Regions from separate parts of the Veillonella criceti genome, predicted to be linked through region 2. Evidence: riboswitches for the same ligand, from Rfam matches in the RefSeq annotation. Region 2 holds a riboswitch; the other holds the start of a gene.
The links. A riboswitch is a leader RNA that binds a small molecule or an ion and turns the genes downstream of it on or off. The one in region 2 is predicted to bind thiamine pyrophosphate.
Positions count from the first base shown of each region.

Region 1: it holds a riboswitch for thiamine pyrophosphate, as region 2 does, so the genes downstream of both, thiC (phosphomethylpyrimidine synthase ThiC) here and thiW (energy coupling factor transporter S component ThiW) in region 2, are expected to answer to the same signal.

Region 1 covers NZ_UHIO01000001.1:1,348,461-1,364,789, reverse strand. Annotated here, with positions in the region: gene DYE54_RS06175 (HAD family hydrolase) at 1-84, shown strand, start outside; gene DYE54_RS06170 (4Fe-4S binding protein) at 108-302, shown strand; gene DYE54_RS06165 (FecCD family ABC transporter permease) at 936-2,039, shown strand; gene DYE54_RS06160 (ABC transporter ATP-binding protein) at 2,049-2,888, shown strand; gene DYE54_RS06155 (ABC transporter substrate-binding protein) at 2,885-3,916, shown strand; gene DYE54_RS06150 (TonB-dependent receptor plug domain-containing protein) at 3,913-5,877, shown strand; gene DYE54_RS06145 (MotA/TolQ/ExbB proton channel family protein) at 5,907-6,536, shown strand; gene DYE54_RS06140 (ExbD/TolR family protein) at 6,526-6,933, shown strand; gene DYE54_RS06135 (energy transducer TonB) at 6,943-7,686, shown strand; TPP riboswitch at 7,828-7,929, shown strand; gene thiC (phosphomethylpyrimidine synthase ThiC) at 8,036-9,385, shown strand; gene DYE54_RS06125 (sugar O-acetyltransferase) at 9,401-9,994, opposite strand; gene guaA (glutamine-hydrolyzing GMP synthase) at 10,408-11,943, shown strand; gene DYE54_RS06115 (GNAT family N-acetyltransferase) at 12,346-12,855, opposite strand; gene DYE54_RS06110 (EamA family transporter) at 12,994-13,902, shown strand; gene DYE54_RS06100 (2-thiouracil desulfurase family protein) at 13,967-14,590, shown strand; gene DYE54_RS06095 (L-lactate permease) at 14,723-16,329, opposite strand, start outside.
Region 2 covers NZ_UHIO01000001.1:1,735,700-1,752,028, reverse strand. Annotated here, with positions in the region: gene DYE54_RS07760 (PocR ligand-binding domain-containing protein) at 1-709, shown strand, start outside; gene DYE54_RS07755 (M20 family metallo-hydrolase) at 954-2,189, shown strand; gene DYE54_RS07750 (GlcG/HbpS family heme-binding protein) at 2,205-2,672, opposite strand; gene DYE54_RS07745 (sodium/glutamate symporter) at 3,304-4,557, shown strand; gene DYE54_RS07740 (AEC family transporter) at 4,714-5,670, opposite strand; gene DYE54_RS07735 (hypothetical protein) at 5,675-6,067, opposite strand; gene DYE54_RS07730 (class I SAM-dependent methyltransferase) at 6,228-7,052, opposite strand; gene bioA (adenosylmethionine--8-amino-7-oxononanoate transaminase) at 7,208-8,557, opposite strand; gene bioD (dethiobiotin synthase) at 8,651-9,340, opposite strand; gene DYE54_RS07715 (DeoR/GlpR family DNA-binding transcription regulator) at 9,707-10,453, shown strand; gene pfkB (1-phosphofructokinase) at 10,450-11,346, shown strand; gene DYE54_RS07705 (PTS fructose transporter subunit IIABC) at 11,357-13,318, shown strand; gene DYE54_RS07700 (GNAT family N-acetyltransferase) at 13,416-13,961, opposite strand; TPP riboswitch at 14,181-14,289, shown strand; gene thiW (energy coupling factor transporter S component ThiW) at 14,450-14,971, shown strand; gene cytX (putative hydroxymethylpyrimidine transporter CytX) at 15,030-16,238, shown strand.

The sequences.
Region 1 (16,329 bases), 390 kb from region 2:
GCTAAATTTTTAGCACCTACTAATGATGAAGATGGTGTAGCTCAAATGATTCGGTTGGTTTTAGAAGCAACGAAGGCCTTATAATATATTAGGGGGGCTTCAGAAATATGGGCATAGTAACATTTGTTATTGATGGCAAGCGCTGCGTAAAATGTGGCGCTTGTGCTATGGACTGTCCCGAGCAAATTATTTGTGAACAACCACAGCAATTTTTTATCGGTGAAGGCTGTATTGGCTGTGGTGATTGTTACGAGATTTGTCCTGTCGGGGCTATTAAAAAGCAACTAGTAGATGATAAATAATTATCAATAACTACTAGCTACTTTTGATATTTTATATCAATACAATAGGGGTATATAGGAATAATACTTTAAATTGTATATCTATACTATACAGTTTGGTAAAAGTTGGTAAGCAGTCAGTTGTATAGTTAAAATATACTATTGCAAGTTGCTAGATCTACTGGCGTCTTAATGGATTATATTTTTAAAAGTTGTAAAATAAGTATTGTTAGATATTTAAAGTTTTTATAAAAATTCATATAACTTGTATATAAACTGGGAAATAGAATATAAAAATCCTATAAAATAAGAGGGAGAACTTGAAAAATGTGATAATATATACTGTTAAGAGAGGATTTAATTTTAGAGTTTTATTGACAGTGAATATTATTTACTATAAAATGTTTTAGGAAATAGAAGAAAAACTTCTCAATTTTTAAATTACTAATATATAAATATAAGTATGCTAAGTAGCATAGGACAATGTAATATTTGTAGCCAAGAATTTGGCCTCTTTCGATAAGGTTAGCACTGCGTGATGATTTCAGTAGAGCTTGAGTAAGCTCTAATAGTAAGCCAAAATATGTGCCGTATGAAATCAAAGGCGTATACTGTTGACCTGTTTTTATGTCATAAGCGAAATGAGGGTATTTGATGAATGATGTGGAAATCATAACTCGTCAACAACACCTGCAAGAGTTACAGACCGCTACGAAGCACCGTTCTGAAATATGGGGCAGTTGGGCCGTACCGGTTCTGACTGCCCTTTTAGTATGCGCAATTATAGCAGCCATCGCATTAGGGAGTGTAACTATATCGGCAGGCCATGTGTTGACGATACTTAGTGGAAAAGTAATGAATATGCCAATTCCTGAAACCGTGAGTCCGGCGATGATTGATATTGTATGGGATATTCGTATACCGCGTGTCCTATTAGCCGCATTAGTCGGTGCAGGCCTTGCCTTATCAGGCGCTGTTATGCAAGCGGCTGTACAAAACCCGTTGGCGGAACCTTTTATTTTGGGGATTGCTTCAGGCGCTTCAGTGGGTGCAGTTATGGCCATTTTACTAGGGTTTTTATTAGGGGCTGCTAATGTGGGCGTCCCTGTTTGGGCCTTTGGTGGTGCTATCATAGCCACGCTAGCTGTAATGGCGCTGGCTGGTATGGGGCGCCGTATTTCTACCGTAAAATTAGTGTTAGCAGGGGCCGTAGTAAGCGCATTATGTACAGCATTATCTAATTTTATTATTTATATGGCCGGTGATGCAGAAGGCATGCAAAGTGCGGCATTTTGGACAATGGGGTCCTTAGCTGATGCTAAGTGGTCAATGTTATTTTGGCCGTCTATTGTCGTAGGTGGCATGACCGTTTATTTTTTATCGCAAGTAAGGGCATTGGATGCGCTCTTGTTAGGTGAAGAGATGGCGACGACTTTAGGCATTAATGCCACTCGTAAACGGTACATTTATATGGCTTGTATGGCCTTACTTACGGGTGTACTTGTTTCACAATGTGGCATTATTGGCTTTGTAGGACTTGTCATTCCTCATATGTCACGGGCTTTGGTTGGCGTTGGGCATAAACGTTTATTGCCCGTAGTAGCATTAGGTGGCGCTATATTTTTAGTATTAGCTGATTTGTTATCCCGTGTGTTATTGCCAGCTGGTGATTTGCCTATTGGTATTTTGACGGCCCTCATGGGAGCGCCTCTTTTTATGAAGCTTCTTTTTGGTTCAAGTCGTAATTTCGGTGGTTAGGAGGTACCTATGAAACAAATCACAGTGTCGAACCTAACTTATCGTGTTGGCGATGCGCAGATTTTAAATCAATTATCCCTTACGATTCCAGCCAATAAGTTCGTAGGTCTTATGGGGCCTAATGGTTGTGGTAAATCGACCTTGCTGAAACATTTATATCGAGTGATTCCTGTGCAACAGGGAGAAATTTATTTTGATGAAACGCCCTTAGGGCAGATCCCTCTACGAGAAGCGGCTAAGCGAATTGGTGTGATGGGGCAGTTTCACAGTATTAATTTTGATTTTACAGTGTGGCAAATTGTGATGATGGGGCGCACGCCATATAAGAAAGGCTTTGATGAGGATACTGAAGACGATATGACCTTAGCCATGGAAGCCCTTCGTAAAGTGGGCATGTGGGATAGAGCGTATCGGAGTTTTGCGTCCTTATCAGGAGGTGAACAACAGCGAGTTATGTTAGCGCGTGTTCTTTGCCAAGAGCCAGAATACTTGATTTTGGATGAACCAACTAACCATCTAGATATTACCTATCAGCTAGAGTTGTTGGAAGTCATAAAAGGGTTGGGTGTTGGTGTGATTGCGGCCCTTCATGATTTGAATTTGGCTTCTTTATTTTGTGATGAATTATTTATTATGAAACAAGGTCAGTTAGTAGTTCAAGGGACGCCACGTGAGATTGTGCGTGAAACGTTGATTCGCGAAGTATATGAAGTGGCGAGTGTAGTATCTTACCATGAAGATGGGGTTCCCATTGTTACTTATGAGAGACAGCCTTTGCGGCATAGTGGTGCATTTCACTCAAGTGAGGCAGTTAGCCAAGGGGCAAGCCGTGCAGGTGATGGTGTATGACAAGTACTTGGGAACGATGGAGTCGGCGCTGTATAGGGGCCGTTTTATCCGCAATAATGATCTTCATAGTTTGGCTAGCTTATACAAATGGGCATTGGCGTGTTGTAGGGGCTAGCAATGAAAGTGTAACGGGTATTACATTACAAAATGTAGATAGTGATGGCAATCCTATGCGTTTCACCTATGGCGAGCCACCTAAGCGTGTTATTGTTACCTATCCTGGTGCTACGGAGTTATTGATTGATTTAGGCCTTTCAGATCGTATTGTAGGAACGGTGGCGCCTTATGGTGAAGAGCCAGAGCGGTATCGTGACATATATAGTCAGTTGCCTTTAATTACGAATAGCTATGTGCCAAGTAGGGAACAAGTATTAGCCATGCAGCCTAATGTGCTAATGGGGTGGTCGCATCATTTCACGCCAGCGGCGTTAGGTGATGTTAGACAGTGGTATGAAAGAGATATTGGTGTATATATTGTACCCGCTACAATTCGCAAGAATCAGCCGACATTGGAGAGTGCAATTTATCCTTTTATTGATGATATGGGACGATTATTTCAAATCCCTGATAAGGCCAGTGCTTATAAGTCAGAGTTAGAACAGCGAGTGCAAACGGTGACAAATCGAGTAAATCGTTGGACCTATAAGCCGAAGGTTATTATTTTACAAGCTCATGGACATAGCACTTATAGCTTGTATGGGCCTGTGTATCTTGTTGATGACATCGTGAAAAAAGCGGGTGGTCAAAATTTGACAAACCGACAGATTTCAATGGTTGGGCCTGAACGTGTGTTGGCCTTTGATCCTGATGTAATTGTGTATGTGACTGTGAGCCAAAGTAATCGCACGTTGCGTGAAGCGGAAGCAATCGCTGAATTAAAAGCTGATCCTAATTTACGCAATATGCGGGCCATTCAAGAAGGGAGAATTATAGCAGTGCCTTTTGCGGATGTAAATAATGGCAATGGTCGTGTGGTGGATGCCTTAGAGAAAATAGCTCAAGGTTTTGAGGAGGAACAAAATAAATGAAATTAACTCATCCTAGTGCAGTAAGTAAAGCAGTATTAACTGCCTTAGTTGTAAGTGCTATCAGTGGTAGTGTGTGGGCGGCTGATTACGATGAAGCAAATTTACAAGATTTAGGTAAAGTTGTATTAGTAACGGCCAGTCGTTTGTCAGAAGAAAAAGTAGATGTACCAGCTGATACAACAGTAATTACGGCGAAGGATATTGAAAAAGGGAATTTTAACAGTGTGTCTAACGCCTTAAAAGCTAATAATGTCACTGTTGTTCAAAAAGGATTTGCCTCTTATCCAGAGTTAAACGGTGATACTCGTGTACTTGTAATGGTGAATGGTCGCAAAATGAATTGGGATCATTTAGTAGTATCTGGTTCAGAAAACTCGATTGATATTGATCAATTTCCTATTGAAAATATTGAACGAATTGAAGTAGTAAAAGGTCCTAACTCTGCTTTGTATGGTGAGAGAGCCATGGCCGGTGTTATTAATATCATTACTAAAGAAGGCACTATGGGCCAAAAGACAACAGCTAAAGCAGAAGTAGGTAGTTGGGGGTACTGGAAAACCGGAATCACTACTCAAGGTGGGGATGAAAAAAATGGATATTTTGTATCATATAGCAAAGAACGTCAAGATGATTATCATTATAAAGATGCTAATGGTAATTCTCATAGATTCCCTGACAGTGAAATTAATCACGATAATATAACGGCTCGCTTTGATCATTATTATGCTGAAGATAAATTGTCTTTAGATTTTTCATATAGTCGTCGTAATGATGGCTTTGGGATTAATTTAACAGATCCATTACAAGGCATAATTTATGGCAAAGGTATGAAATCTAAAACTACGGATATGAGTTATGGTGTAACTTATAATTTTGGTATGGATGAAGGTACATTTGTTAGAGCATATCGAAATACAGAAAAAGCCAATACACCTTTTGCAGGCGTTCCTTACGAGCATGACTTAACTATGTTTGGTCTAGAAGGTCAAAAGATGTGGAAGTTAGGAAATCATACTTTAATTGGTGGGGTAACGTATAATCGTGAAACTATTGATGAGGTTAATGATGGAACTCCATTTGGTAAAGATGCTAATAGTAAAGCTGTTTATTTGGAAGATAAATGGGATCTTGGTAGAGGCTGGATTGCTAATTTAGGGACTCGGTATGAGCATCATAATAATTTTGGCGGAGATTTTGCTTCGCATGTAGGTTTAAATAAAAAAATCAATGATAAAACACATGCATATGTTTCCTGGGGGCAAGCCGTTAACAATCCGACTATGAAGATGCTGTACTCTAATACTAAATGGTGGAAAGGTGATCCGGATTTAAAACAAGAAAAATCATATACTGTTACGTTAGGTGTAGATAGTGAGGTAACAGATAAACTATCTGTGTCGGCAAGCGTATTTACTAGTCGTATAAAAGATGCATTAGTATGGATACCTGGCTATGATCCTGATAATGATTATATAAAAACTCCTGATGACTATGTAGCAGGCTATTATACAAATTCTGGGTTAGAAAAACGTAGAGGTTTAAATTTGAGTGCAACATATCAAGTAAATCCTGCATGGCGTGTAAAGGCAGGTTATCGCTACTTATATGTTAATAGTAATGATACAACTGGTTCATTATCGGCTTTTTATAATAGACAGCCAAATACATATAGTTTAGATGTTACTTATGAAAAAAATCGTTGGTTAGTAAATAATAACTTTACCTATGTAACTGGACGTGCTGAAACTCGTTATACAGACTCTTCATATCTTCTTTGGAATATTAATGTAAATTATAAAATTAATGATTCCACTAAGATATATGCACAAGGATTGAATTTAACGAATCAGTCCTATGAAGTAGAAGCACCGGGTACTTATAAAGGTTATAACATGTATCCTATTGGAACCTTTGCTATGCCAGGCCGTCATTATGTTGTTGGTGTAGAACATACCTTTTAATTAGTTTTATATAGAAAAAGGAGATTGATATGGAATTATTAGAATTATTTCATCAAGGTGGACTCGTAATGTATCCACTCTTGCTTTGTTCAATCATTGCGATTGCTATTTTAGTGGAACGTGTACGCACCTATAGTGCGGCTAAATCTAATATGGAGCGTTTACGTGAGGAAGTGCCAGTATTAGCGGCTGCTAATAATGAAAAAGGATTAGAAGAGTTATGTGCTGAAGATGGTGGTGTAGCGGCTGAAATGTTAAATGCAGCGATTCGTCGCCAAACTGTTAAATCTAAAAATGCAGCCTTACAAGGGGCTGCTGGTGCCATTGCTGGCCGTCTTCGTTCTCGTTTAAGTTATTTGGAAACTATCGTTACGTTGGCACCATTACTTGGGTTGCTTGGAACTGTAACGGGTATGATTAGTTCCTTTAGTGTATTGTCTGTATCTGATGGTCAGCCATTTGCTATTACTGGTGGTGTTGGCGAAGCCTTGATTGCAACAGCCACGGGTCTTTGCGTAGCGATTGTGGCACTCGTTATTCATTCCTATTTAGTACATAAGCAAGATGGACTCATTACGGATATGGAAGAAATCGGTAATGTGTATATGAATGCTGCTGTAGGTGTAACCGCGGAAGAAGGTATGGCTAATGCAAATTAGAAGCCTTCGTACAACCAATAAACCGAAACTCATGATTATTCCGATGATTGACATTATATTCTTCCTGTTAGTGTTTTTCATGATGAGTATGCTTTCCATGGTTGTCCAAAAATCAATGCCTGTTAATTTACCGGTAGCTACAGCGAGTTCTGTGGATTTGCAACGCAAAATTCCAATTACAATTACCGCCGATGGTCAAATTTATGTAGAACAGGATTCGTATGCTAATTTAGAAGGTATGGCACAACGGTTAGAAGCAGAAAAAGCTAAGGGTGGCGATTTAACGATTATTTTACGCGCAGACCAAAAAGCACAATATGGTACATTTGTGCAAGTATTAGATACGTTAAAAAATATGAATCTAAATAAAATTGCTGTGGCTACTGAGAGTAAGTAGGTGATAGTTATGGGTGAAACCTCGCAAGATATGGTGAAGCAGACCTCGCCATTTGCTCATATTTATAAGAATCGATGGCGCATGGCTATAACATCCTCCGTAATTATCAATCTAGCTCTTGTTAGTGGTATGGTATGGTCTTTTTTACAAAAACCTGACTTAGTACCTGATAGAACGCCAGTTTCTATTAATATAGTGAATGATACAGGCGTTTCAGCTGGTGGACCTCAAGTAGCGGCGCCGCAAAAGTCAACAGTACAACCGCCTGCACCATTGACTGAGCAACAAGTAGCAGATATTAAAAATGGTGTGCCTGTGGAACAAGTGATTAAACAAGATGTGAAACCGCAGGTGAGTCCTTCGGCACAAGTAGCCACTACAACTACGAATACGACCCAAAATACAGGGGCCGTTGGTGGTAGTTATAGCGGTAGTAATGAGGACGGTGGCTCTGGTTCTGGTTATGGTCAGGGTGGTCAAGATGAAGGAGAAAACGCAGCATCAGTTCATGAACCAGTGGTCATTGGGGCTGAATATTTAGGCCCTCGAACCTTGCCAGGTAGTGGTAACGTGGTTGTTTATGTAATGATTAATGAAGCTGGTCGTGCTGTGGAAGTTGATATTATTAGCAGTAGTGGTAATGGCTCGCTGGATCGTTGGGCTTTGCAACAAGCTAGAAATAGTGCCTACCGCCCTAAAACTGTTGATGGAGAACCTGTTGTTTCAGAAGCAAGAATTGAATTTGGCAGTTAAAATATAGTAAAAATTATTCTGTGATGTTACTAGTACTTTAAAGTTTTAAGTAAAAAGTAGTTTATGATGTGATATAAAATTTATATATTTTAAAATGACATTGTATTAGTAACAAGCCTGTACTATAATAAAGAAAATACACAAAAAAGCTAGGGGAGCCTGTAGGCTGAGAAAAGTGCTCGAACACTTGACCCTTGACCTGATTCGGATAATGCCGACGTAGGAAAGCTATACAGGACGTTTAAAAGCTCATCCACGTGGATGAGCTTTTTATTTTGCTTTTTTGCGTGTTTTATGAAAACTACAAAGTAGTTACTTGTATATTTGGACCTATATGGGAGGCCTTTTAATGAAACCACAAGACACTCAATTACAAAACACGGTAGCAACAAAGCAAGCAGAGTATACGACTCAAATGGATGCGGCTCGCAAGGGGATTGTAACACCACAGATGAAGGTTGTAGCAGAAAAAGAGCAGATGCGAATTGATGATTTAATGGCGCTAGTAGCAACTGGTAAAGTAGTTATTCCCGCTAACAAACATCATATAAGTTTGTCCCCCGAAGCGGTTGGTGAACATTGTCGTACTAAAATCAATGTAAATTTAGGCGTTTCACCAGAACATAATAATATAGAAGAAGAATTAGAAAAAGTGCGTAACGCTATTGCTATGAAGGCTGAAGCCATAATGGATTTGTCGAATTTTGGAAAAACGCAGGAATTTCGCCGAAAACTCATTGATATATCTACGGCTATGATTGGTACCGTGCCTATGTATGATGCAGTTGGCATGTTGGATAAAGATCTGAAGGATATTACAGTGGATGAATTTTTCTCCGTGGTGGAACAACATGCCAAGGATGGCGTGGACTTTATGACCATTCATTGTGGCATGAATCGTAAAACAGCCCAACGGATTAAAGATAATCCTCGTTTAACCAATATTGTGTCTCGTGGTGGTTCGTTACTATTTGCTTGGATGGAAATGAATAATCAGGAAAATCCTTTTTATGAATATTATGATCGCTTGTTAGACATTTGTGAAACCTATGATGTTACGTTAAGTTTAGGCGATGCTTGTCGTCCAGGATGTACGCACGATGCTACTGATGCGGCTCAAATTGAAGAGTTGATTACACTGGGGGAATTAACGAAGCGGGCGTGGACCCATAATGTGCAGGTTATGATAGAAGGGCCTGGACATATGGTGCTCAATGAAATTGCAGCAAATATGAAACTTGAGAAACGCCTTTGTCATGGCGCGCCATTTTATGTATTAGGCCCATTAGTTACAGATATTGCACCAGGGTATGATCATATTACGAGTGCTATTGGTGGCGCTATAGCAGGTTCTTGTGGGGCTGACTTTTTGTGTTATGTAACACCGGCAGAACACTTGCGCTTACCAACGGTGGATGATGTAAAAGAAGGGATTATAGCAACCCGTATTGCGGCTCATGCAGCAGATTTAGCAAAAGGGATTCCGGGAGCTCAGGCTTGGGATGATGCGATGAGTAAAGCCCGTGCTGAGGTTGATTTTGATACGATGATTTCATTGGCTATTGACCCTGAAAAAGCACGACGTTACTATGAATCGAGCAAACCAGAATGTGAAGGCACTTGCACCATGTGTGGTAAAATGTGCCCTGCAAGGACTATGAAACATATTTTAGCAGGTGAAGATGTGTCGATTCGATAAGGCTTATTTTACAATCTATGGTTTGTTTATAGTTCGAATGACTTGGCAAGGATTACCGACAGCGACTGAATTTTCAGGAATATCTTTAGTTACGACACTACCGGCCCCGATAACAGAGCCTTTGCCAATAGTAATACCAGGTAAAACGATAACACCACCACCTAACCAGCAACCATCGCCAATCGTGATAGGTTGTGCATAGGTTTGGCAGAAATATTCATTAGAATCGTTTGACCAATTGGGCGTTAATCGTTCTGATAATTCAATCGGATGTGTGGCTGTATAAAGTTGGACATTTGAGGCAATTAATACATTGTTGCCAATCGTAATAGTATTACAATCAACAAAGGTACAATTCATATTGATGGATACATTATTACCAATATAAATATTGCGACCGTAATCACAAATAAATGGTTGGCCTACCGATACGTTATGACCAATATGGCCGAATAATTGTTGTAGGATAGTATTTTTCTCAGATTTTTGTTCATAAGATAGACAGTGATATTCTTTTAATAATTGACGGGCGTGGCGCTTAAATTCGAGAAATATGGGGTCATGACAATTATAATTTTCACCAGCTAAGCATTTTTCAAGTTCGGTCATAGAAGCTCCTTAATTTTATGTACTAAGTTCTATAAATAATAAGCAGGATATTCTCTTTGTGTTTAGAGAATTTAAATGTTGCTCGTTCTTTATTTCAGTATAGAAACTTGTCGTCTGAAATACGACTATCAGTGATATGAAGCGTCGTAATGCTTATAGTAAAGTCTTTTTATAAAGTATTGGGTTGTGATTTACATTATATATGTAAGTTATAAGGATATATTGTTTTTTCTTTCGCATGTGCAAGTTTTCTATGGTATAATAGAATGTAAAAATATGTAATAGAACTTTTTAGTTGTTGTTTCAGAAACGGTCTTTTCATAGCTAGGTTATTAGATTTAGGTGTGAATTGTATTTCAATAGGCAATTAAAAAGGAACGTAATATATTACTGTTGCATTAATGGAGGGTATAATGAACCAAAAAGAGCTTGTCATTGTTGTTGATTTTGGCGGCCAGTATAATCAGCTGATTGCCCGTCGTGTTCGTGAAAATCACGTATACTGCGAAGTGTATCCGTATGATAAAGCGGTAGCTAAAATTAAAGAATTGAATCCAATGGGCGTTATTTTTACAGGTGGTCCTAATAGTGTGTACGAAGATAATTCGCCACGCATTGAAAAAGAAGTATTTGAATTGGGAATTCCTGTGCTTGGTCTTTGCTATGGTATGCAATTGATGGCGCATACATTAGGGGGCGAAGTTAAATCCGCTGAAGCTCGCGAATTTGGTAAAACCCCTGTAACGGTAAAAACGGATTCGCCTCTTTTCAAAGGTCTTAGTGAAAATGAAATTGTGTGGATGAGCCATGTGGACTATGTAGCCGCTGTTCCTGAAGGATTTGAAATTGTCGGTCATACGGCTAACTGTCCTGTAGCTGCTATGCAGAATACAGAGCGTAAATTGTATGCTATGCAATATCATCCAGAAGTTCTTCATAGTGAACATGGTAAAGAAATGATTCATAACTTCTTATTTGAAGTATGTGGTTGCCATGGTGAATGGACAATGGCTAATTATGCAAAAGTAGCTATTGAAGAAATTCGTAACAAAGTAGGTAATGGTAAAGTGTTATTGGCTTTATCTGGTGGTGTTGATAGTTCGGTAGCAGCAGCTCTTATTTCTAAAGCGGTAGGTGAACAATTAACTTGTATCTTCGTTGACCATGGTTTAATGCGTAAAAACGAAGGTGACGAAGTAGAAGCTGCTTTTAAAGATTCTGGTATGCACTTTATTCGTGTAGATGCGGCTGATCGTTTCTTAGGTCGTTTGGCTGGCGTTGAAGAACCAGAACAAAAACGTAAAATTATTGGTGAAGAATTCATTCGTGTATTTGAAGATGAAGGCCGTAAAATTGGTTCCGTTGATTTCTTAGCACAAGGTACGATTTATCCAGACGTTATTGAATCGGGTGCCGGTGATGCAGCGGTGATTAAGAGTCATCATAATGTTGGTGGTTTGCCAGCAGTTGTTGATTTTAAAGGCTTAATTGAACCACTTCGTAACTTATTTAAAGACGAAGTTCGTGAATTAGGGGCTGAACTTGGTTTGGCTGATTATCTTGTATGGCGTCAACCATTCCCAGGTCCTGGTTTGGCGATTCGCGTAATGGGTGAAATTACTCGTGAAAAATTAGATATTCTTCGTGATGCGGATGCTATTTTCCGTGAAGAAATTGCTAATGCAAAACTCGATCGCTCCATTAATCAGTACTTTGCGGTGCTTACTAGCACTCGCACAGTTGGTGTTATGGGTGACTTCCGTACATATGATTACACCTTGGCGCTTCGTGGTGTGACAACAACTGACTTTATGACAGCTGATTGGGCACGCATTCCATATGATGTGCTTGATAAAATCTCGGTTCGTATTGTAAATGAAGTACAACATATTAACCGTATCGTGTATGATATTACTTCTAAACCACCAGCTACGATTGAGTGGGAATAGAAAGTAAAAGTCGATAGATTTTCGGTATATTTTATGAATAAAAGCCTGTATGACTCCTTTGCTCCCTGAGTTGCTACGCAACAATGGTCGCGACAGAAGTCATACAGGCTTTTTATCATACTTTTATCATAAAAACATACATTGAAAAATCTATCGACATTTTACTTTAAGGAGAGTGGGAAGGAATAAAAAGGCAATACATCTTCCTCGTTCCCTGCGTTGCTACGCAACAATGGTCACTACGAAAGATGTCTTGCCTTTTTTCTGTATGTAAGAGGGGAGAGGAAAATGGCTCCCTGAGTTGCTACGCAACAATGGTCACTATGAAAGATGTAAGGTCTTCTTTTGGCACTAAGTGTGTAGAAGAATGTTTCTATAGAGGATATATTATTGTTTTTGATTTTAAATATTGAATACAGGATCGTATGTTACAATTCCTTCTATAGGTTCTGCTTGTGAATCAAGCTTAATAGCCATAAAGTATTCGTCTGGGATTTCGAAAGGTGCTTTGAGATTATAGTTTTTAGCAAGTTGATAGCCTGCTTTGGGATAATATTGGGGATGGCCTAAGACAATGATGTAGGTATAGCCCAGTTGTTTGGCAATCGTATGGCCTTCTTTTATTAGGGCTAAGCCAATTCCTCGCTTTTGATAGTCAGGTAATATGGATAATGGCGCAAGGGCAAGCGCTACTTTTTTCCCGACTTGCACTTTAGTAAATAGAATATGGCCGACAATTATATTGTTGATTTCAGCAACTAAAGATAGTTTAGGATCAAAGGATTGACTTTGACGTAATGCAACTACTAAATTTTGTTCGTTACCATCGCTGTGTTCTGCTTCTTTGAAAGCCTCAATGATAAGCTGATAGACTGTTTCATAGTCAGAGGGCTTTTCTTGTCGAATAATCATTATACACCGCCTTATAATAGTTGAATTTATTAGTTATGTTATAATTAGTATAATTGATTTTATTATAAATGGCTATATGCCACTTGGTATCAGAGATAGTGTTATATAGCTTGTTAAGAAGGGACTTGAGTGTATATAATGAAGTTACGAGATATAGTATTGGCCTTGTCTGTGATTGTTGTATGGGGACTAAATTTTGCAGTTATAAAATGGGGTGTCAGTGAGTTACCTCCTTTATTATTAGTGGCGTTGCGCTATTGTTTGGCTGCGTTTCCAGCCATCTTATTTGTGAAACGACCTCAGGTTAAATTATCCTGGATTTTAGCATACGGCCTAACGGTAGGTGTGGGGCAATTTTCCTGTTTGTTTTATGCGATTCATATAGGTATGCCTGCTGGTGTAGCCTCTGTAGTTTTGCAGGCGCAAGCCTTTTTTACGATACTATTTACAGCTCTTATATTTAAGGAACATATAAAATTGAATCAGTTATTGGGCTTAGTAGTAGCCGCTATGGGGCTTGTGTTTATAAGCGGTGCTATAGGCGCTGCTAATAGTGCCAGTATTCCTTTAGGGGCCTTTCTATTGACTTTGTTGGGTGCTGCTTTTTGGGGCTTGTCCAATATTGTAGTACGTAAAATTTCACTCATAGCAGCGGCAGAAAATAAGCCGTTAAATATGTTAAGTTTGGTTGTATGGTCTAGTTTAATTCCACCTATCCCTATGTTATTAGCCTCGTTGTATTTAGAGAAAGCGCAGTTAGCACTTCTTTCGTTTGATAGTATTTCAGGGTCGGCTATTTTTTCTGTATTTTATTTAGCTTTTCTGGCAACCATTATGGGCTATGGTTTATGGAGCATGCTGTTAGCAAAGTATTCGGCCCATAAGATTGTGCCATTATCGTTATTAGTGCCCGTCGTAGGCATGCTGACCGCTCAATTTATATTAGGGGAAAGGTTAGCTCTTATTCAATGGATGGGAGGGGGGATTATTATTATAGGCTTAATGATTACTAATTTTGGTCATGTATTTGCAAAGCGTTTCTTATAGTTTGTAGACTGTTTAATTGCTTAAGTCTTTTTATACTGATGACTGGGACGTAGGGAGATAGGCCATGAAAATATTGTGTAGTGCTTGTTTGTTAGGAGAAAATTGCAAATACAATGGTGGTAATAATTATAGTGAGGCTTTAGCTCGCTTTATTGAGCAAGTAAGCTTAATGGCTAAGCCTCAGACTGAGGACCAATTTGTAAATAGAGCAAATTCTAGTAAACTTAAGGGCGCTATGAAACCTATGAAGCCTATGGAGTCTAAAACTATGGGATTTATGGAACCTAGTAAAACAGCTATGGGACTTGGTAAAACAATTATGGAACCTATAGAACTGGTGACTGGGGATAGAGAGAGCGTTGTGGAAATTATTCCCGTTTGCCCCGAGGTGCTAGGCGGTTTGCCTACGCCACGTATACCAGCAGAAATTGTAGATGGTGAAGTTCGTACCCGTGATGGTCAGTCTGTAGATCGAGAATTTCGTCAAGGAGCTTGGCAAGCTTTAAAGATTGCTAGGGAGAAACAGGTGGATGTAGCAATCTTACAATCCCGTAGCCCTTCTTGTGGGGTGAAGGAAATTTATGATGGTACCTTTTCCGGCACGCGCATTGCTGGATCTGGTATATTTGCATCCCTATTAAAAGACCATGGAATTGAAGTAATTGATGTAGAAGATTTAATTGTTTAAAAGTGCATCATAAAAGCCCCCGTTTGCGCGGGGGCTTTTTGCATACTCAAATATATCAAACTGTTTATATCAACTTTTATATACTAAGCTGTTTATATCAATTCATATATATCAAGTTATTTACATCAATTTTTATTTAAATAATAAAAGCTGGATGTGTTCAATGAAGTTATGGCCAAAGTAGGAAATAACACCATTGGCAATAATAAAGATTAAGAAGTATTTCAATACGGATACCATGATTACGTTAGCTTTAATGCTTTCACGTAATTGGTTAGCTTTGGCACTATCTACTTTGTTGCTTTCAATGTAAGCGTCCAACGCAGGTGCTACGGCGCCAATAGCGATGGCGATACTTTGAGGGGAGAACATTTTACCAATACCAGCAGCGCCAGAGTTAATAGCAGCCAACCACAATGGAAGATCTGCATAGTTAGGATTTAAGTCATGCGCAGCTGCTAATTGTAATGGTCCAAACAATACGTTCGCATTGGTACCAGAACCAGTTAAGAAGGCCCCGAGAGCGCCAACTAATGGAGCAAAGGCTGGATATAAAGAACCAGTAGCCGATACCAAGGCACTAGCAATGTCAGCCGTCATACCAGAGTATGTCATCAATTTAGCTGTTACAACAACTGTAATGATGGTGAGGTAAGTGAATTTTAAGTTAGAAATTGTTTTACCTAATACACTAAGCATTTCACCAAAGCCAGATTTTTGAACAGCACCACCAATGAAGGCGGCAATGAAAATCATAATACCAGGGGTAGCTACCCAAACGAAAGTATACGGTTTAGCACCTTCGCCTTGATAGATAGGTACGGCTGTCTTAATGCTCGCAAGTGGCGTGTTGATAGCTGGTACTAATTTAGATGTTAAGATTAATAAAATAACAATTAAGATAAATGGTAAAGCTGCGATAAAGCCTTCTTTGCCAGTTACTTTATGAGTAGTTGCTTCGAATTGGTATTGAGGGTCATTAGTTGGCAAGAATTTAGCCCCTAAGATAATAACCCCCATGATGATTACGGAGGAGGCCATTACAGATAATTCTGGACCAGCAGCTACGTTGATAAGTAATTCAGGTACTGCTAAAGCTAGGCCTGATAATAAGGTAATGGTAAATACACCTTTCAAGGCTTTGAATCCGCCACCAATGATACCTACTACGAAGAATGGTGCAATAACGTTTAAAATAAATAATTGAGAAGAAATGAAGGTGCCAAGATGAATTGGGTCAAGGTTTGTTAATGATGCTAATGTAGTTGTTGGAATAGCGATGGAACCAAAGGTAGTTGGTACCGAGTTAGCTACTAAACAAGCTAGGATAGATTTTAAAGGATCAAAACCTACGGCTACCATCATAGCGGCTGGGATAGCTACTGCTGTACCAAAGCCAGCCATACCTTCCATGAAAGCACCAAAGCCCCAAGCTAAGAGTAAGGCTAAGATACGCATATCAGAGGTTACGGAAGATAACATCATTTTGATAGTGTCCATAGCTTTTGTATGGACTACCAAATTATACGTAAAAATAGCAGCTGTAATAACAAGTAAAATAGGCCATACAGCAAGGGCAACCCCTTCTAAGGCACCAGAGAACATGATGCCAGCCGCTTTTTCAAAGTGCGTAATGGCAATGATGAAAGAGCCGATAGCAGCAATGGAACAAGCTTTCCAAGCTGGCATTTTAAGAATGGCCAAGGCTACAATGAGCCAAAGAATTGGCAATAATGCTA
Region 2 (16,329 bases):
CCTTTGTGCCTATTGTGATGCCTATGGTGGACTGGAAGCGTCTAAAGGGCGGTGTCCTTCAGCTTATCGCTGTCATGCAGGTATTATTGATATTTCTGTGCCTATCATTCATAATGGCCATCTACTAGGTTATATCGTAGCGGGACAAACTATCGCTACTGATTCCCAAATGCCTTTAATTACGGCACGTAGCGAATGGCATAACGATAGTACGCTAAAAAGCTACTATCGCCAATTACCAACCTACTCATCAGAAGAAATCACTAGCGCGACTAAAGTATTGAATCTCATGGCTGGACATCATTTTCCAGATATCCTCAACATGAGTCTTGATTTACCGGAATTACAAAGCACTAATTGTAGTAGTTGTCAGCAGATGAAAACCAACTATCGACCAGAGATTAAACGAGCCTTGACATACATCGATAAAAATTTATGCCATAATCCATCTTTGCGAGATATTGCTAATCATGTATATTTAAGCGAATCGTATCTGTCTAAGATTTTCAAACAAGAAGTGGGGCTCTCGCTAGTACAATATATTAATGAACGTAAACTAGACCAAGCGAAACTCATGCTCCGTGGGTCAGACTCTTCCATCGAATCCATTGCTCGTAATCTTGGCTATAACCGCCCTAGTTACTTCTGCAAAGTCTTCAAAGAAGCCACGTCTGAAACACCACATTCTTATCGGAGAAAATATAAATAATAAAAGCAGTATTTAATTCTTTACGCCGTAAACTTGACGGATTGAAAGGCTGAGGCCACCAAGGCCTGCTTTTCAATCACTTCCGCCATAACGACATATTTTACATGAATTAAATACTGCTTTTTTATATAATTTGAATTTTATAATTAATAGCTTATACATTATATGACATATGATATATAAACTATCATATAATAGCTATAACTACCATACCGTTTACTACATTAAAACCAAAGGAGTTAGTATGATACACAAAGACCGTCTCCAACAACATCTAAATCAAATGCATGCCCTCAGTACAATCGAAGGTATTCCTGGCATTAACCGTGTTGCCTTTACTGAACAAGATTGGCAAGGACGGGCGTATCTAATTGATTGCCTAAAAGAACTGAAACTCACTATACAATATGATAACTTCGGCAATGTAGTAGGACGCTATAAAGGGTTAAATCCTAGTGCACCAGCCATCATGATAGGTTCTCATACAGACAGCGTCCCCCAAGGTGGACACTACGATGGCCTGGCTGGTATTGTAGCCGCCATTGAGGTCGTAAGAGCCTTACAAACATCTAATAAGCGCCTCGAATCACCTATTGATATTGCCCTCTTTATGTGTGAAGAATCCAGCCGCTTTGGCTCTGCCACCCTTGGTAGTCAAGCTATGCGTGGTCAACTAAGTAAACAACGACTCATCCAACTAAGCGATAAAACGGGGCTTAGCCTTTACGAAGTACTACAACAGCGTGGTATGGATCCTGAAAAAGTACCCCATGGCTCTTATCATACACCACTTAAAGCATTTTTAGAGCTTCACATTGAACAAGGCCTCGTCCTAGAAACAACCAAACATCAGCTTGGCATTGTCACTGGTATTGCCGCCCCTACGCGCTATAAAGTGCACATTCACGGCACGGCGGGGCATAGTGGGGCAACTCCAATGACACATCGTCATGATGGTCTCTGTGCAGCAGCTGATATTATTTTAGCAACCGAACGTATTGCCAAAGCCTATGAACCTACACCTGTAGTAGCGACTATAGGTGTGATTGAAGCTACCCCTGGCGTAATGAATGTAATTCCTGGTGAAGTCACCTTAGGGCTTGATATTCGTAGCATTTCAAATACAGCTAAAACTGATGTTGCCGAAGACATTCTAGCTGCTATTACTGAAATTAGCAATACTCGCCAGATTCCAATTGACCTAGAACTCATAGCCAATGAAACACCACTCATGATGAGTAAAACAATGCTGAATGCTATGGAAACAGTTGCTAACAAAGGCAATTATAACTACATGACCTTACCCAGTGGCGCTGGCCATGATGCTATGAATTGGGGCGATTATACTGATGTAGGTATGATTTTTATCCCTTGTGAAAAAGGTATCAGTCACAACCCAGCAGAAGCCATTAATATTGACGATTTAGTGGCTGGCACACAATATCTCTTAGAACTTGTGCAATATTTAGATCAACAATAATCCCCTTAAGTTAACCTAACTATTTAAACACTGTGCTTCCATATAAGCTAAAGCCGCTTCCGCTACAGCGGTATCTTGATCTACCGTACCTCCACTAACACCTAAACCACCAATGATTTGCTTGCCTAACTTGAGAGGGTACCCACCAGCAAATGTTACCAATCGTCTTGATACCATCGATTCTACCTGAAATAAATTCGCCCCAGGCTGAACTTTATCGTGCAATACAGCGGTTTTACATTTAAAGGCAACCGCTGTATACGCTTTACCGGCAGCTATGTCAGTACTCACTAAGAGAGCATTTACCATGCGATACAATAAAACAGGGTTACCATGAGCATCCACAATAGAAATAACCATAGGCACGCCTAATTCCTCGGCTTTATGCTCGGCCCCTTCTAATAATAACTTTGCCATTTTACGCAATACAGTAGCTTCAGCTGCACTTGATAGTTCTGAAGTTAACTCACTTACTTCACTCATATTAAGACTCCTTTCTCAAATCATTCAACTCATAGCTTATAGATGTCCATCTATAAGCTATTTTTGTTTATATTATACGCTTTTTATGACATATCTACCAATAAGATACAAACCCTAACAAGAACTGCCATTAGAGACTGTAACTATACTTTCTTCTATCACAGCATTACATTTTGTCTTTTTTTACATTACATATGTATTCTAAAATGTTTATTTTCATGAATTAATTCTGAAATTATGCGCATAAACAGTCACTTTAATTGTAATTAATACACAAGATATAGAATATATTTTGAGTTTTTATAAAAAATAAAAACATCGCAAAGCCGTGCATATTAACTCTATAGTGGTATACATGATTTTGTATACATAGAAAATTTTCGTAAAACTATTGTATTTTTAACCATCACCATAGTATAATTAAGTCAGCCGTATAATTACGTGTAAGAAAGTACTTTTCCAGTGAATATTAACTTTCTCAAATTCTCATTTTTGTTTCATAGTACGATTTGCTTTACGTATTCATAATCTAAGGTTTAATACTCTATATCCAATACAACGCATCCGTATTATGAAACCCCCATTTCACCATAAAAAGGGGTCATTCACATGCTCAAAGGAGGCGTTGTTTATGGGCGCAGAAATCTTGACTGTCAAAATTAGTAGTACACAAGCTGTCGCACTCGCATTTGTAACGTATTTTATTGGGGTTTGGATTAAAAACAAAGTTCATTTATTTCAAAAACTTAGTCTACCAGCCGCTGTAATTGGCGGGTTACCATTAGCATTTATACTCTCTGGTTTACGCGTAAATGGTATTTTACAAGTAGATTTTGATAATACCTTGTCTACCGTTGCCTTATTAGTGTTCTTTACGACAATCGGTATGATGGCGAGCTTAAAGTTAATCAAATATGGTGGTCTAGCCCTCATTCTGTATTTAGTAATTTCTTCTGTACTAGGTTTCTTCCAAAACCTATTAGGTATGACCATTGCTGGTGCTATGGGCATTGATCCTCACTATGGCATCTTAGCAGGCGCTGTGTCCTTGATGGGTGGCCTCGGCACCTCTGCCGCCTTTGGTCCTTATTTTGAATCAACCTATGGCATTGAAGGTGCTACAACGGTTGCCATCACAGCCGCTACCTTTGGTATGGTTGTAGCCCTTGTATTAGGTGGTCCGTTCGGTGAATTCTTAATTAAACGCTATAATATTAAAACACCAGGGGCTCACAAAGTAGACGATGCTAGTGAAAACAAAGAATCAGCGGCCTCGGCCCAATTAGAACCTCATGTATTTGATATGTCTATTCTTGAAGAAGAAGAAACAACGGATGTAAATGGCGTATTAAAAGGTGCCGCTTTTGTATTTGTTGGCGTTGGTTTAGGCGCTGTATTAAGTGGCTATTTAAATACACTCATTACTTTACCAGCGTATATTGGTGCAATGTTAGTAGCCGCTATTATTCGTAACATTGGCGACTTCACTGGTGCTTATCGTGTACAAGGTGGCGGTCTAAACGTAGTCTCTGAAGTAGCGCTTACTGTATATGTTACCATGGCGATTAATAGTTTAAAACTATACGAATTAGTCAACTTAGCGCTTCCATTGATTGTAATCTTAATCGCCCAAACACTTTTAATGATTCTTTTTGCATGGCTTGGTTACTTCTTACTCTTTGGTAAAAATTACGACGGCGTAATGCTTGGTGTTGGTGGTATTGGTTTTGCTATGGGTGCTACAGCCAATGGTTTAGCTAACATGCAGTCTTTAGCTGAAAAATATGGCCCATCCCCTAAAGCTTGGTTAATCGTATCCTTAGTTGGTGCCTTCTTAATCGACTTCATCAATGCAATCATTATTACATGGATGGGGAATTGGTAAGCACCTCGAGATGTATACAGCAAATTAGTTAGCTATTATGTGTACAAAATTTAATATAATTATAAAAATCCCCTACGATGGCGCTGACAAAACCGGCGTTCTTACGAACAATGGTCTAGCATCACCACCACAGGGGATTTTTTATCTGTATTCTTTTTATTTCACTAGCATAATCACTACTGGTAAAGTGACGGCCGATAATACTGTAGTAGCCACTACTAATTGAGTAGCATATTCAGTTTCCGTTTTTAAAACGCCTGCAATAAGAGCCGTTGTTACACCACTAGGCACGGCGGCTGAAATGACTAATACTTGCATAACTAATGTTGATACAGGTTCAACCCACATATCATACGCAACAATGGTCCCCCAAGCGACGAGAGGGCCCGCTATTAAACGAACCGCACTCCCCCACATAACTTCTCGATTAAAGAAGTCAAAAGGAGTCCGCGCTAGTTGAACGCCTAATGTAAATAACGCTACCATCACGAGTGCATTACTTACATTCATAAGCACCGGCCAAAAGAAGGTTTCTTTAATTGGTACAGCGCCAAAATTACATAATAAAGCACCGGCTACTGCATAGATTATAGGCATTTTAAAAACAAGTAAAAACGCATCATACCGACTCATTTTACCTTGTCCAGCAAAATAAAAACCAAAACTATTAGTCACTATATTTTGCCACACAAATACAACAATTTGAATAGCAATAGCCGCTTGTAACCATATAGGTTGTCCATTTTGTAGAAACGGATCATTGGAATAAATAAAAACGATTAACGGTACGCCTATATTACCGCAATTATTAAAAAGAACTGCATTTCGAAAAATACCACACTTTTCTTTTTTTAAACGTAATACGTTTTCAAAAACTAAACTTGCTAACCAAGTGGCAATAAAGCCAATCACCGTGAGCCATACAACTTCTGCGCTTTCTGCGGTTACCGTATAACTATACGTATTCGTAAATAAAAATGCTGGTGCTACTACATAAAAATTAATTTTACTTAGCGTATCTAAATCTAAATGAAACTTCTTGTCCATAAAATAGCCAATTAACACTAGCAGCAGAATTGGCATAACTGTTGTCAGAAAGATATGCAATATCATTGGTTTATTGGGCACCCCACACTAATTTATATAAATCTTCCCCCATAGTACCTGGTGTCACCGTTTGAGGCGTTTTGTCATACGTATACTCTGCATCATTATAAGGGATCCCATTATTATGAAAATATCGGATTTCTAACGTTTGAATCGTATGAGTGTCTTTCTTTATTTCCATCTTTTCAAAATAATAATCCCCACCTGGTCGCATCACACGAATCCATAATTGGGCTACTTTATCATCTTTATCTACACTACTATTATCAATAGATAATGTATTATCATAACTATCGGCACCTACATAGTACCAATAATCTTGAGCCTGAACAGAACTCATAAAACCAAAACTTAAAATACCAACAAAACCTAATATACTTAATGTTTTCATTATATATTTCATAAAATCACCCTTCTTTCTTCCAGTCATCGAAATTCGTCTAACTACCATTATACCCGCTTAGTCATAGTTTGCAAGTCTCAATATATATAACAATAAGCATAGCAACATATAATTAATACTAAAAAACGGCTTGAAATGAATACTCATTTCAAGCCATTTCCTATTTCACAGACCACGAAATCCAAGCCACTTTATCTTCTGACGTATTGCGAATACGTCCATCAGCCTGACGATATGGCGCAAGTAAAGGTAAAATTTCTTCTTTCATCGCCTCTACCGACCCCCACTCTTCACTATGAAGACGCATTGTAAAATAACGTAAGGCTTCTTCTTCTGTAAAAAACTCTTCTTCAGGTGTCGTAATATATTCCACATTGACCGTTTGACCAACAGATTTCACCCTATGTAAAACACCGTCAATATTAGCTTGCCAGTCAAAATCATCAACACCATAAAAATGTTCCGTCAATGCATCAACTATCGTATCTTGACGACCCGCAAAAGCAACGAGTAAACATTTATTACGACTCGTCCGCGTCATCGCCTCAATATTTTGTGGATCAAACATAACCGGGCAGAAAAAACTATAGGTCAAATCAAAGCCTTTATCCCATCCCAAAGCTAAACGTGTTACCTCACTCCAAGGAGCTACATATAAATCAAGATCTAAATTTTCTTTTTCAGCTAACTGGCGCCCACCTTCTATCATGCCATTCGACAAATCAATACCTGTCGCTTTATAGCCAAGTTTAGCTAAACCAAGGGCATAGTCACCTACACCGCAACCAATATCTAACGTTCGCCCACCAGTAGCAGGTAGTAGATCATGTTTCCTTAAAAAATCAATAAAATGGTCAACTTGTGCCGTTCGTTCAATTTTCTCATGTAGTTCCACAAAAAATTCGGACCGACTATTCCAAGCATCACGCTCTACTTGCCATTCTTCATTATTTGTATTTACATTTGTTACTGTTGTATTGCTCATAAAAGTCCTCCATATAACGTCACTTCTAACGTTACATTATGTATAGAAAAATAAATTACAAGCTTTAAATTGATAATTTTTATCATATTTAATATTTTCTATATATAGAGTACTCTGATTTTACTTTTATGGCAAATGCAAATTATTAATAATAATTAACCCAACACATCATCAAAGGAAGCTACTGTCCGTCGAATGGCTTCTTCTAAGGTGTCCTCACGAGTTGTCAAAGCTGGATTAAAATATAAAATATCACCTAATGGCCGTAATAACAAACCTCTGTCCAATGCTTTTTTATAAATTTCATAGCCTGTACGAGCCTTACTTGGTAATGGTTCCTTTGTCTTAGGATCTTTTACTAATTCAATGGCATTAATAAGACCAATGTGACGAATTTCACCTACATTAGGATGATTGCCTAAGGCTTCTTGCAACGCATTATGAAGAAAAACTGCTTTATCCTTCGCTTCTTCCATAACACCATCATGTTGCAATATATCAATAGTCGCTAAGGCGGCAGCACAGCCCAATGGATTACCACTATAAGTATGGCTATGCATAAACGCTTTATATTCGAAATAATCAGCATAAAAAGCATCATAAATCGCATCTGTAACAGCCATAATGGACATTGGCATATAACCACCTGTTAAGGCCTTTGAAATAGTCATAATATCAGGCGTAATACCGGCATGATCACAAGCAAACATTTTACCTGTACGACCAAACCCCGTTGCAATTTCATCGGCAATCAGTAATACACCATATTCATCACAAAGAGCGCGTAATTTTTTGAGATATGCTGGTGGATATATACGCATCCCTGCGCAACCTTGCACAATTGGCTCTACAATTACAGCCGCTAACTCATGACTATGCTTAGCAAAATTTTCTTCCATATGGACGAAGCATTCACAATCACAAGTTTCACGCGTTTTATTATAAGGACAACGATAACAATCAGGTGCTTCTGTATGAATTGTTTCCATCAACATAGGCTGATACATTTTAGCAAATAAATCCATACTCCCCACAGCTAAAGCCCCCATCGTTTCACCATGATAGCTTTCACTAAGGCACATAAACTTCTGTCGTTCTGGATGACCCGTCTGGTACTGATACTGAAACGCCACTTTAAGCGCGCATTCTACAGCCCCCGAACCATTGTCATTAAAATGTAATTTATTCAACCCTTTCGGTAAAATTTCAACTAACTTTTCAGCCAAAGTAATCGCTGGTTTATGACTCAAGTTAGCAAAAATAACATGCTCCAAAGTATCTAGTTGCTCTTTGATTGCCTGATTAATTTTAGGATTACAATGGCCTAATAAATTGCACCACCATGAGCTGATAATATCTATATATTCTTTACCATCCACATCATACAAATAAGAACCTTTACCATGGTCAATAACAATCGGTGGCAATGTTTCATAATCTTTCATCTGAGAACAAGGATGCCAGATATGCGCTAAATCTTTTTCTACCCACACTTGTGATTTCATACGAATCGCCTCTTTCAATACCTAATATACCCAATTACCTACCTAATTACTTACCTACTTAACTAACCAATTATTCAGTTATTCTGTACCACATCATACTTCATCATATAAAGTTGCTAATGAATCCGCACTGACACCTAAGTCACTGGCCCCTTCTGGTACACAAGCGATAACAGGGACTCCGGTTAATGTTTCAATCATTTTCTTATTATCCTGTTCCATAGGACTATTAGTGTAATAATTTAAAATCACACCTTTTACAGGAATCTGACGGGCACGTAAATATTCAATCGTCAATACAGTCGCATTAATCGTACCAAGCCCTGCATGAGCCACTAATACAGTCGGCAAATGAAACCATTGAATCACATCTTCTAAGAAAATCTGATCAATTTCATCATAGCGAAGAGGACACATAATACCACCACTGCCCTCCATCGTTACATACTCATAACGCTCTTTAGCCGCTTCAAAAGCAGCCGTTACTACACTTTGTTCTACCGGATTGCCTTCCCACTGAGCCGCTAAATGAGGTGATACAGCATGGTCATATAAATACGATAATAAAGTATCCTCAGGAGCCCCCATATTAGCTACTTTATTGACATAACCTGCATCACTGTCGGCAATAGAAGGCGCCCCACTAACAGCGGCTTTATAATAACCAGCTTTATAGCCTCCCTCACGCAAAGCTTTCACCAGTAGACCTGTTATATATGTCTTTCCTACATCCGTACCTGTACCGACAACAAACAAACCCTTACTCTGTACTTCTTGTGCCATAATATAATCCCTTCCTACCTAGCGCTACCTGTATAAACTATACTAAATAAAGTAATTTCAATGTTATTTAACCATGTCAGATTTTTATTGTCAACTCCAACAACTTTAGTATGGTTTACTAATAATTATCAAGCCTTGAATTTCCATTCACTTTTTTAATATTCTCTATGCATTTATCGCATTTTTGCAAAAATTTTATTGTTAATGATTACATTTGCTCAATTTTGTCTGTTTTTTATTGACTAAATGATTGATTATGATTATATTGTAAATAAGATGTAAAGTTCATAGAATTAATAAATATTTATTTACTATATTTCAATATATTTAATGTTTCACAATCTATGTTAACGTTAGGAGCTACTCATGTTATCTGAAGAACGCCAATCTTTAATTCTCGATCGACTTCGTACTAAACGAGCCGTTACTGTCCAAGAATTAGTGCAAGACTTAGATTCTTCGGCGGCCACTATTCGCCGTGACTTAACAGAACTACATAACAAAGGTTTGTTACAAAAAGTTCATGGCGGTGCTGTCAGTTGTGATGTAGATTATTTCACTACAGAACCTGACATGAATACCAAAGCCAATCTATTCACGGACGAAAAAGAAGCCATTGCCCGCGAAGCTGCTAGTCTCATTGAAGACCACGATTTTGTATTCATTGATGCCGGTACAACGACAGAACGTATTTTACCTTATGTAAAAGCCCAAAATGTAACCTTTGTTACCAACGGAACCTCCCATGCCGCCTTCTTAGCTGCGCGACACGGCCGGGTCATTTTGCTTGGTGGCCAAGTCAAAGCTGTAACAGGTGCGATTATTGGCGACACCGCCTTACAACAATTAGACGTATTTAACTTTACCAAAGGATTCTTTGGGGCGAATGGGGTAAGTGTAAAAGGCGGTTATAGTACACCTGATCCAGCAGAAGCCGCCATTAAAACAAAAGCTATGCATCACTGTCATCATGCTTACGTTCTATGTGATTCTTCTAAGTTTGATAAAATTTCCCCCATTACGTTTGCCCCTTTAGAAAGTGCGACTATTATTACAACACACGTAAAAGGCGCCTATTCATCCTATACAGAAGTGAGAGAGGTATTACCATGATTTATACGGTAACATTTAACCCGTCCTTGGACTATATCATGCGCCTGCACACCTTTCAACCAAACGGTGTCAATCGTACTTACGATGATTTTATCGTAGCGGGGGGCAAAGGTATCAATGTATCCATCGTGTTGCGCCATCTTGGTCATGACAATACAGCCCTAGGCTTTATTGCTGGTTTTACCGGTGACGAAATCATCCGTCAAGTAAAACAAGAAGGCTGTAAAGAAGCCTTTGTCCGTTTAAAAACAGGTACTTCACGCATAAATGTAAAACTCAAAAGCCAAGGTGAAACAGAAATCAATGCGCAAGGCCCTACCATTACTGAAGAGGACGTAGCCACACTATATCAGCAATTAGATTCATTAGTAGATGGTGATATTCTCATCTTATCAGGCAGTATCCCTAAAGGATTACCTAACACTATGTATCGCCAAATTATGGAGCGCTTACAAACTCGTAAGATTCAAATTATAGTAGATGCCACACAAGACTTACTCATGAATGTATTAGCCTATAAACCATTCTTAATCAAACCCAATCATCATGAATTAGAAAGTGTATTTAATACTACCTTTGAAACGGAAGAAGATATTATTAAGGCCGCTCGTCAATTACAAGCTAAAGGGGCCCGCAATGTATTAGTATCTCGTGCTGGCGATGGTGCCATTTTATTAGATGAGCACGGACAAGTGCGTACCAAAAAAGTCCCACAAGGAACACTCGTCAATTCCGTAGGGTCTGGTGACTCTATGGTCGCTGGATTCTTAGCCGGTTACCTAGAATCAAAAGGAGACTACGATAAAGCCCTTGCCATGGGTGTCGCCGCTGGTTCAGCGTCCGCCTTTCAAGAGTGGCTAGCTAATCGAGCTGACATAGAAGCATTACTGTAGGAGGAAAATTATGAAAATTACGGACTTATTAAAAAAGCAATCCATTCAATTAAACGCTTCACCAAGTACAAAAGATGAAGCCATTTGTCACTTAGCGGATTTAATGGAGGCCAGTGGCAACTTACGAAACAAAGAACAATATATAAAAGATGTCCTTATTCGTGAAGAATCTGGTTCCACCGGCCTTGGTATGGGACTTGCCACCCCACATGCCAAAAGCATTGGTGTAAAGGCGCCTGGCTTAGCCGCTATGACCGTCCCTGCCGGTATGGACTTTGAAAGCCTTGATGGTGAGCCCTCACGACTATTTTTCATGATTGCCGCCCCTGAAGGTGAAGCGGATACCCATGTGCAGGTGCTTGCCAATTTAGCGACCCTCATCATGGATCCAGCTTTTAAAGAAGCGCTAATTAAAGCACAAACGGTAGAAGGATTCCTGGCACTAATCGATGTTAAAGAAGCCGACCAATTCAAACCCAAAATGACAGAAACAGAAGCCTTAGCGATAGTTGAACAAAATGTAACACCAGCTACTACAGCGGCGCCACAAACAACCGACACCGCTACCAATGTAACCTTAGCCAATCACTATCAAGTACTAGCAGTAACGGCTTGCCCTACAGGCATTGCCCATACGGCAATGGCAGCCGAAGCATTAAGCCGCACAGCCGCTGATATGGGTATTTCTATTAAAGTAGAACAAAATGGCGCTAGTGGTGTTAAAGATGCTCTTACCGCTGACGACATTGCGCAAGCAGACTGTATTATTGTTGCGGCTGATAAAAGTGTTCCCATGGCCCGTTTCAATGGTAAACCACTCATCCAAGTAAAAGTAGCCGATGGTATTAATAAAGCCAAAGAACTCCTTACAGAGGCCACAAGTGGTCAAGCCGCAATTTATAAAGCAAACGGCGAAGACAATACAAGTAGTACCGTAACAGCTAACGACAGCATTGGACGTCAAATCTACAAACATCTAATGAACGGTGTTTCTCACATGCTCCCGTTCGTTATTGGCGGTGGTATTCTTATTGCACTGGCCTTCCTATTTGATGATTTTAATCCAGCTGACCCAAGTAAATTCGGTTCTGGTACAGAACTAGCCGCCTTCTTTATGAAAATTGGTGGTGCTTCCTTTAGTTTCATGCTTCCTGTATTAGCTGGTTTCATCGGCATGAGTATTGCTGACCGCCCAGGATTGGCTGTTGGTTTTGTCGGTGGCTATCTAGCCAATGCTGGGGGATCTGGTTTCTTAGGAGCACTATTAGCTGGTTTTGTGGCTGGTTATTTAATGCTTCTATTGAAAAAAGCCTTCTCTGGTTTACCACATACATTAGAAGGTATCAAACCTGTATTACTCTATCCCGTACTTGGTGTTCTTCTCATGGGTATTATTATTACCTTCATCATTAACCCACCAGTAGGTGCTTTAAACGAGAGTTTAATGAATGCCTTAAAAAGTATGAACACAAGTAGTCGTGTGGTTATCGGCTTAATCTTTGCTGGTATGATGGCTGTTGACATGGGTGGCCCTGTTAATAAAGCAGCCTATGTAATTGGCACTGGCTTATTAGCTACCGGCGAATATGGCGTCATGGCCGCTGTTATGGCAGGTGGTATGGTTCCTCCATTAGCTATCGCGCTTTGCACAACCTTCTTCCCAAATCGTTTCACCCCTGCTGAACGAAAATCAGGGATTACAAACTACATTATGGGCTTATCCTTTATTACAGAAGGCGCTATTCCTTTTGCTGCCGCTGATCCTATTCGCGTAATCCCATCTTGTATTATCGGTGCCGCTGTAGCTGGTGCATTATCTATGGCCTTTGAATGCACTTTACGAGCTCCTCATGGTGGTATCTTCGTAGTACCTACAATCGGTAATCCATTAATGTACTTAGGTGCTATTCTCATTGGTTCTGTAGTAACAGCACTTCTGTTAGCTATTCTAAAAAAACCACTAAAAGACTAATTATAAAATTTCTCCCTACTTATAAAAAAGCCCTTATTCATAGCGCGTATAACCAAGCTGACCTGCTGGATTATATGCCCTAGAATAAGGGTTTCTTTTATTTATTTCCAAATTGTGCCTGCAACGATGCGACCGAACGGCGCAATAACCAATCCGTATCTACTTTATCTGCCACGGGAAACTGATGCTCACCAAAGCGTTCAAATTGATATTTCGCATAAAAACGTTGTGCTTTATAATTTTGATCCCAAACGCCTAACCAAACCCATTCGCAATCAGTTTCACAGGCCAATTGTAGTGCTTTTTCAAACAAGAATTTTCCTAAACCTTGCCCCTGAAACGCTTGCAACACATAGATGCGTTGTACCTCAAAGGCATTCTCTAATTCTTGTTCTGTTTGGGCCGCCCCCTGATTTAATTTCAAATACCCTGCTATGGTGCCATCTAAAATGGCAAAGTAATGCTGAGATTCTGGATTCAGTACCTCTTTAGTCAAGGTCTCATGACTAAAGGCTGTATTGAAATACGCCGCTAATTCAGCGTCTGTATTGTGATGACCAAAGGTTTCTCTAAATGTATCCTTAGCAATTTGTTGTAATTTTGCAATATCATCTGTGGTAATCTTCTTAAATACAAGATTCATACTGCCTCTCCTCTATCTCAAATTATCAATGCCCTTATAAAATAAAAAAACACATTATACATATCTTCTAAGACCTACTGATATGCACAACATGCTTACGCACTCTACCCGGTGGCAGATACATATTTAAATGATTGTCTTATAATAGCATACTCATCAATTCCTGTAAAGCACACAATTTCAGTTGCACAATCATACTAAGCTGTGCTATAATCACCATAGAAATTTCAGGGGAGCTTATGAATGTAGGCTGAGAGGAAGTCATCTAACTTCGACCCTTATACCTGATACGGATAATGCCGTCGTAGGAAGATGTTATAGACGACAAAAACTCTTACAGAGGTACCGTATTTGGTACCTCTGTTTTTTATATAGTCTGAAAAGACCAACTGGCGGGGGAGCGCCCGACAGTTGTCATTACAGCGATGGGAAGCCGTGTTCCGGCGTGAGAGGAGACCAATCAGTCTCGACCGCTACAGGAGTTTGTAATGAATTCATCTTCAAGTAATGTAAAAAAAGTAACCATAGCTAGTTTATTAATCGCCGTAGCTGTTGTAGGCAGTACCTTTTCCTTTCCTGTAGGAATTAGTAAATGTGCGCCTGTACAACATATGGTCAACATTCTCTGCGCTGTTTTCTTAGGCCGTTATGCCGGCGTTAGCGTTGCTTTTTGTGCCAGTACACTACGTCTATTACTCGGTTTAGGGAGTATTTTAGCGTATCCTGGTAGCATGTTTGGTGCCCTCTTGGCCGGCCTTGTATATCATCGGACAGGCAGTCTATTACTCACCTTAGGGGCCGAAGTCTTCGGTACTGGTATTTTAGGTGGTTTATCTGCTTATCCATTAGCCATTTTAGTGCTTGGTAAAACAGCCGGACAAATAGCGTTTTATACTTACGTGGTTCCTTTTTTGGTTTCTACCATAGGTGGCTCCCTATTGGCTGGAATTTTGCTCTTCACATTACGTCGTACCGGAGCCTTACAGAACTTACAACAACATACCTTATAATTGGTAGGTCCTAAATTCTCATACCCCTACCAACAAAGGCCGTTGGAAAGGGTATTCTATGAGTACAACAACTACACCAAAAACAAAACTTTTATCACACAGCTTATTATGGTTTGGCGCTGCCTTATCTATCGCTGAAATTTTTACTGGTACCCTCTTTGCACCATTAGGTTTTAGCCAAGGTCTATGGGCTATTATTCTAGGTCATTTAATTGGGGGCTGTCTATTTTTCTTAGCTGGACTTATTGGTGCGCAAACAGAACGTAGTGCTATGGAAACAGTACGTATTGGCTTTGGTCATACAGGCGCTTCAGGTTTTGCCCTCGCTAACGTATTACAACTCATTGGCTGGACAACCGTTATGATTATAACTGGCGCAGCTGCGACAGATGCCATTTATCCATTGAGTACTACTATCTGGTCTCTCATTATTGGCGGACTTATTATACTTTGGTTGCTACTAGGTTTCACCAATTTAACTCGACTAAACCTTGTAGCTGTTACATTATTATTTATCCTCACAGTTTGGCTCAGTTTTATTATCTTTGATCCCCAATCAGTTATAGCTACTACCTTACAATTAAATGATGAGCAAACGCTATCTTTTGGCGCTGCTGTTGAATTAGCTACGGCGATGCCTTTATCTTGGTTGCCCTTAGTCTCTGACTATACGCGCCATGCTGAACGGCCTGTAGCTGCCACTATACTGAGTACCATAACCTATACAATTGTTAGCATTTGGATGTATGTAATTGGTCTTGGTTCCGCCCTTTATGCTGGTGAAACCGACATTGCCGCCGTCATGTTAAAAACAGGTCTCGGCCTCTGGCCTCTCCTTATCATTATCTTTGCTACAGTCACTACAACCTACTTAGATGCCTTTTCAGCGGGTGTAAGTGCCATTAGCATTTGGCCCCAATTATCTGAAAAAACAACAGCTATTATCTTTACAATAATTGGCATTATCTTGGCCATTTTCATACCAATGACAGAATATGAAAACTTCCTATTTCTTATTGGTTCTGTATTCACGCCCATGATTGCGATTCTCTTTACCCAATACTTTCTCCTTAAGCAGGATGCATCTGGGCGTAAATTTTACCTTCCTAACTTAGTCCTTTGGCTACTAGGTTTTATATTATATCGTAATGTACTCACTTATGAAACGCCCTTAGGCACAACCTTCCCTGTAATGATTACTATTGCTTGTCTTACTTATATAGTAGGCAAATGGTTGACGCCTATCTCAAAGAAGGTTAACAATTAAACAAGCTACGAAACCGTCACTAGCTCTCTCAAACAGTGACGGTTTCACCATATATATCAAAAATATTACATCATTACCTAACATAAAACAC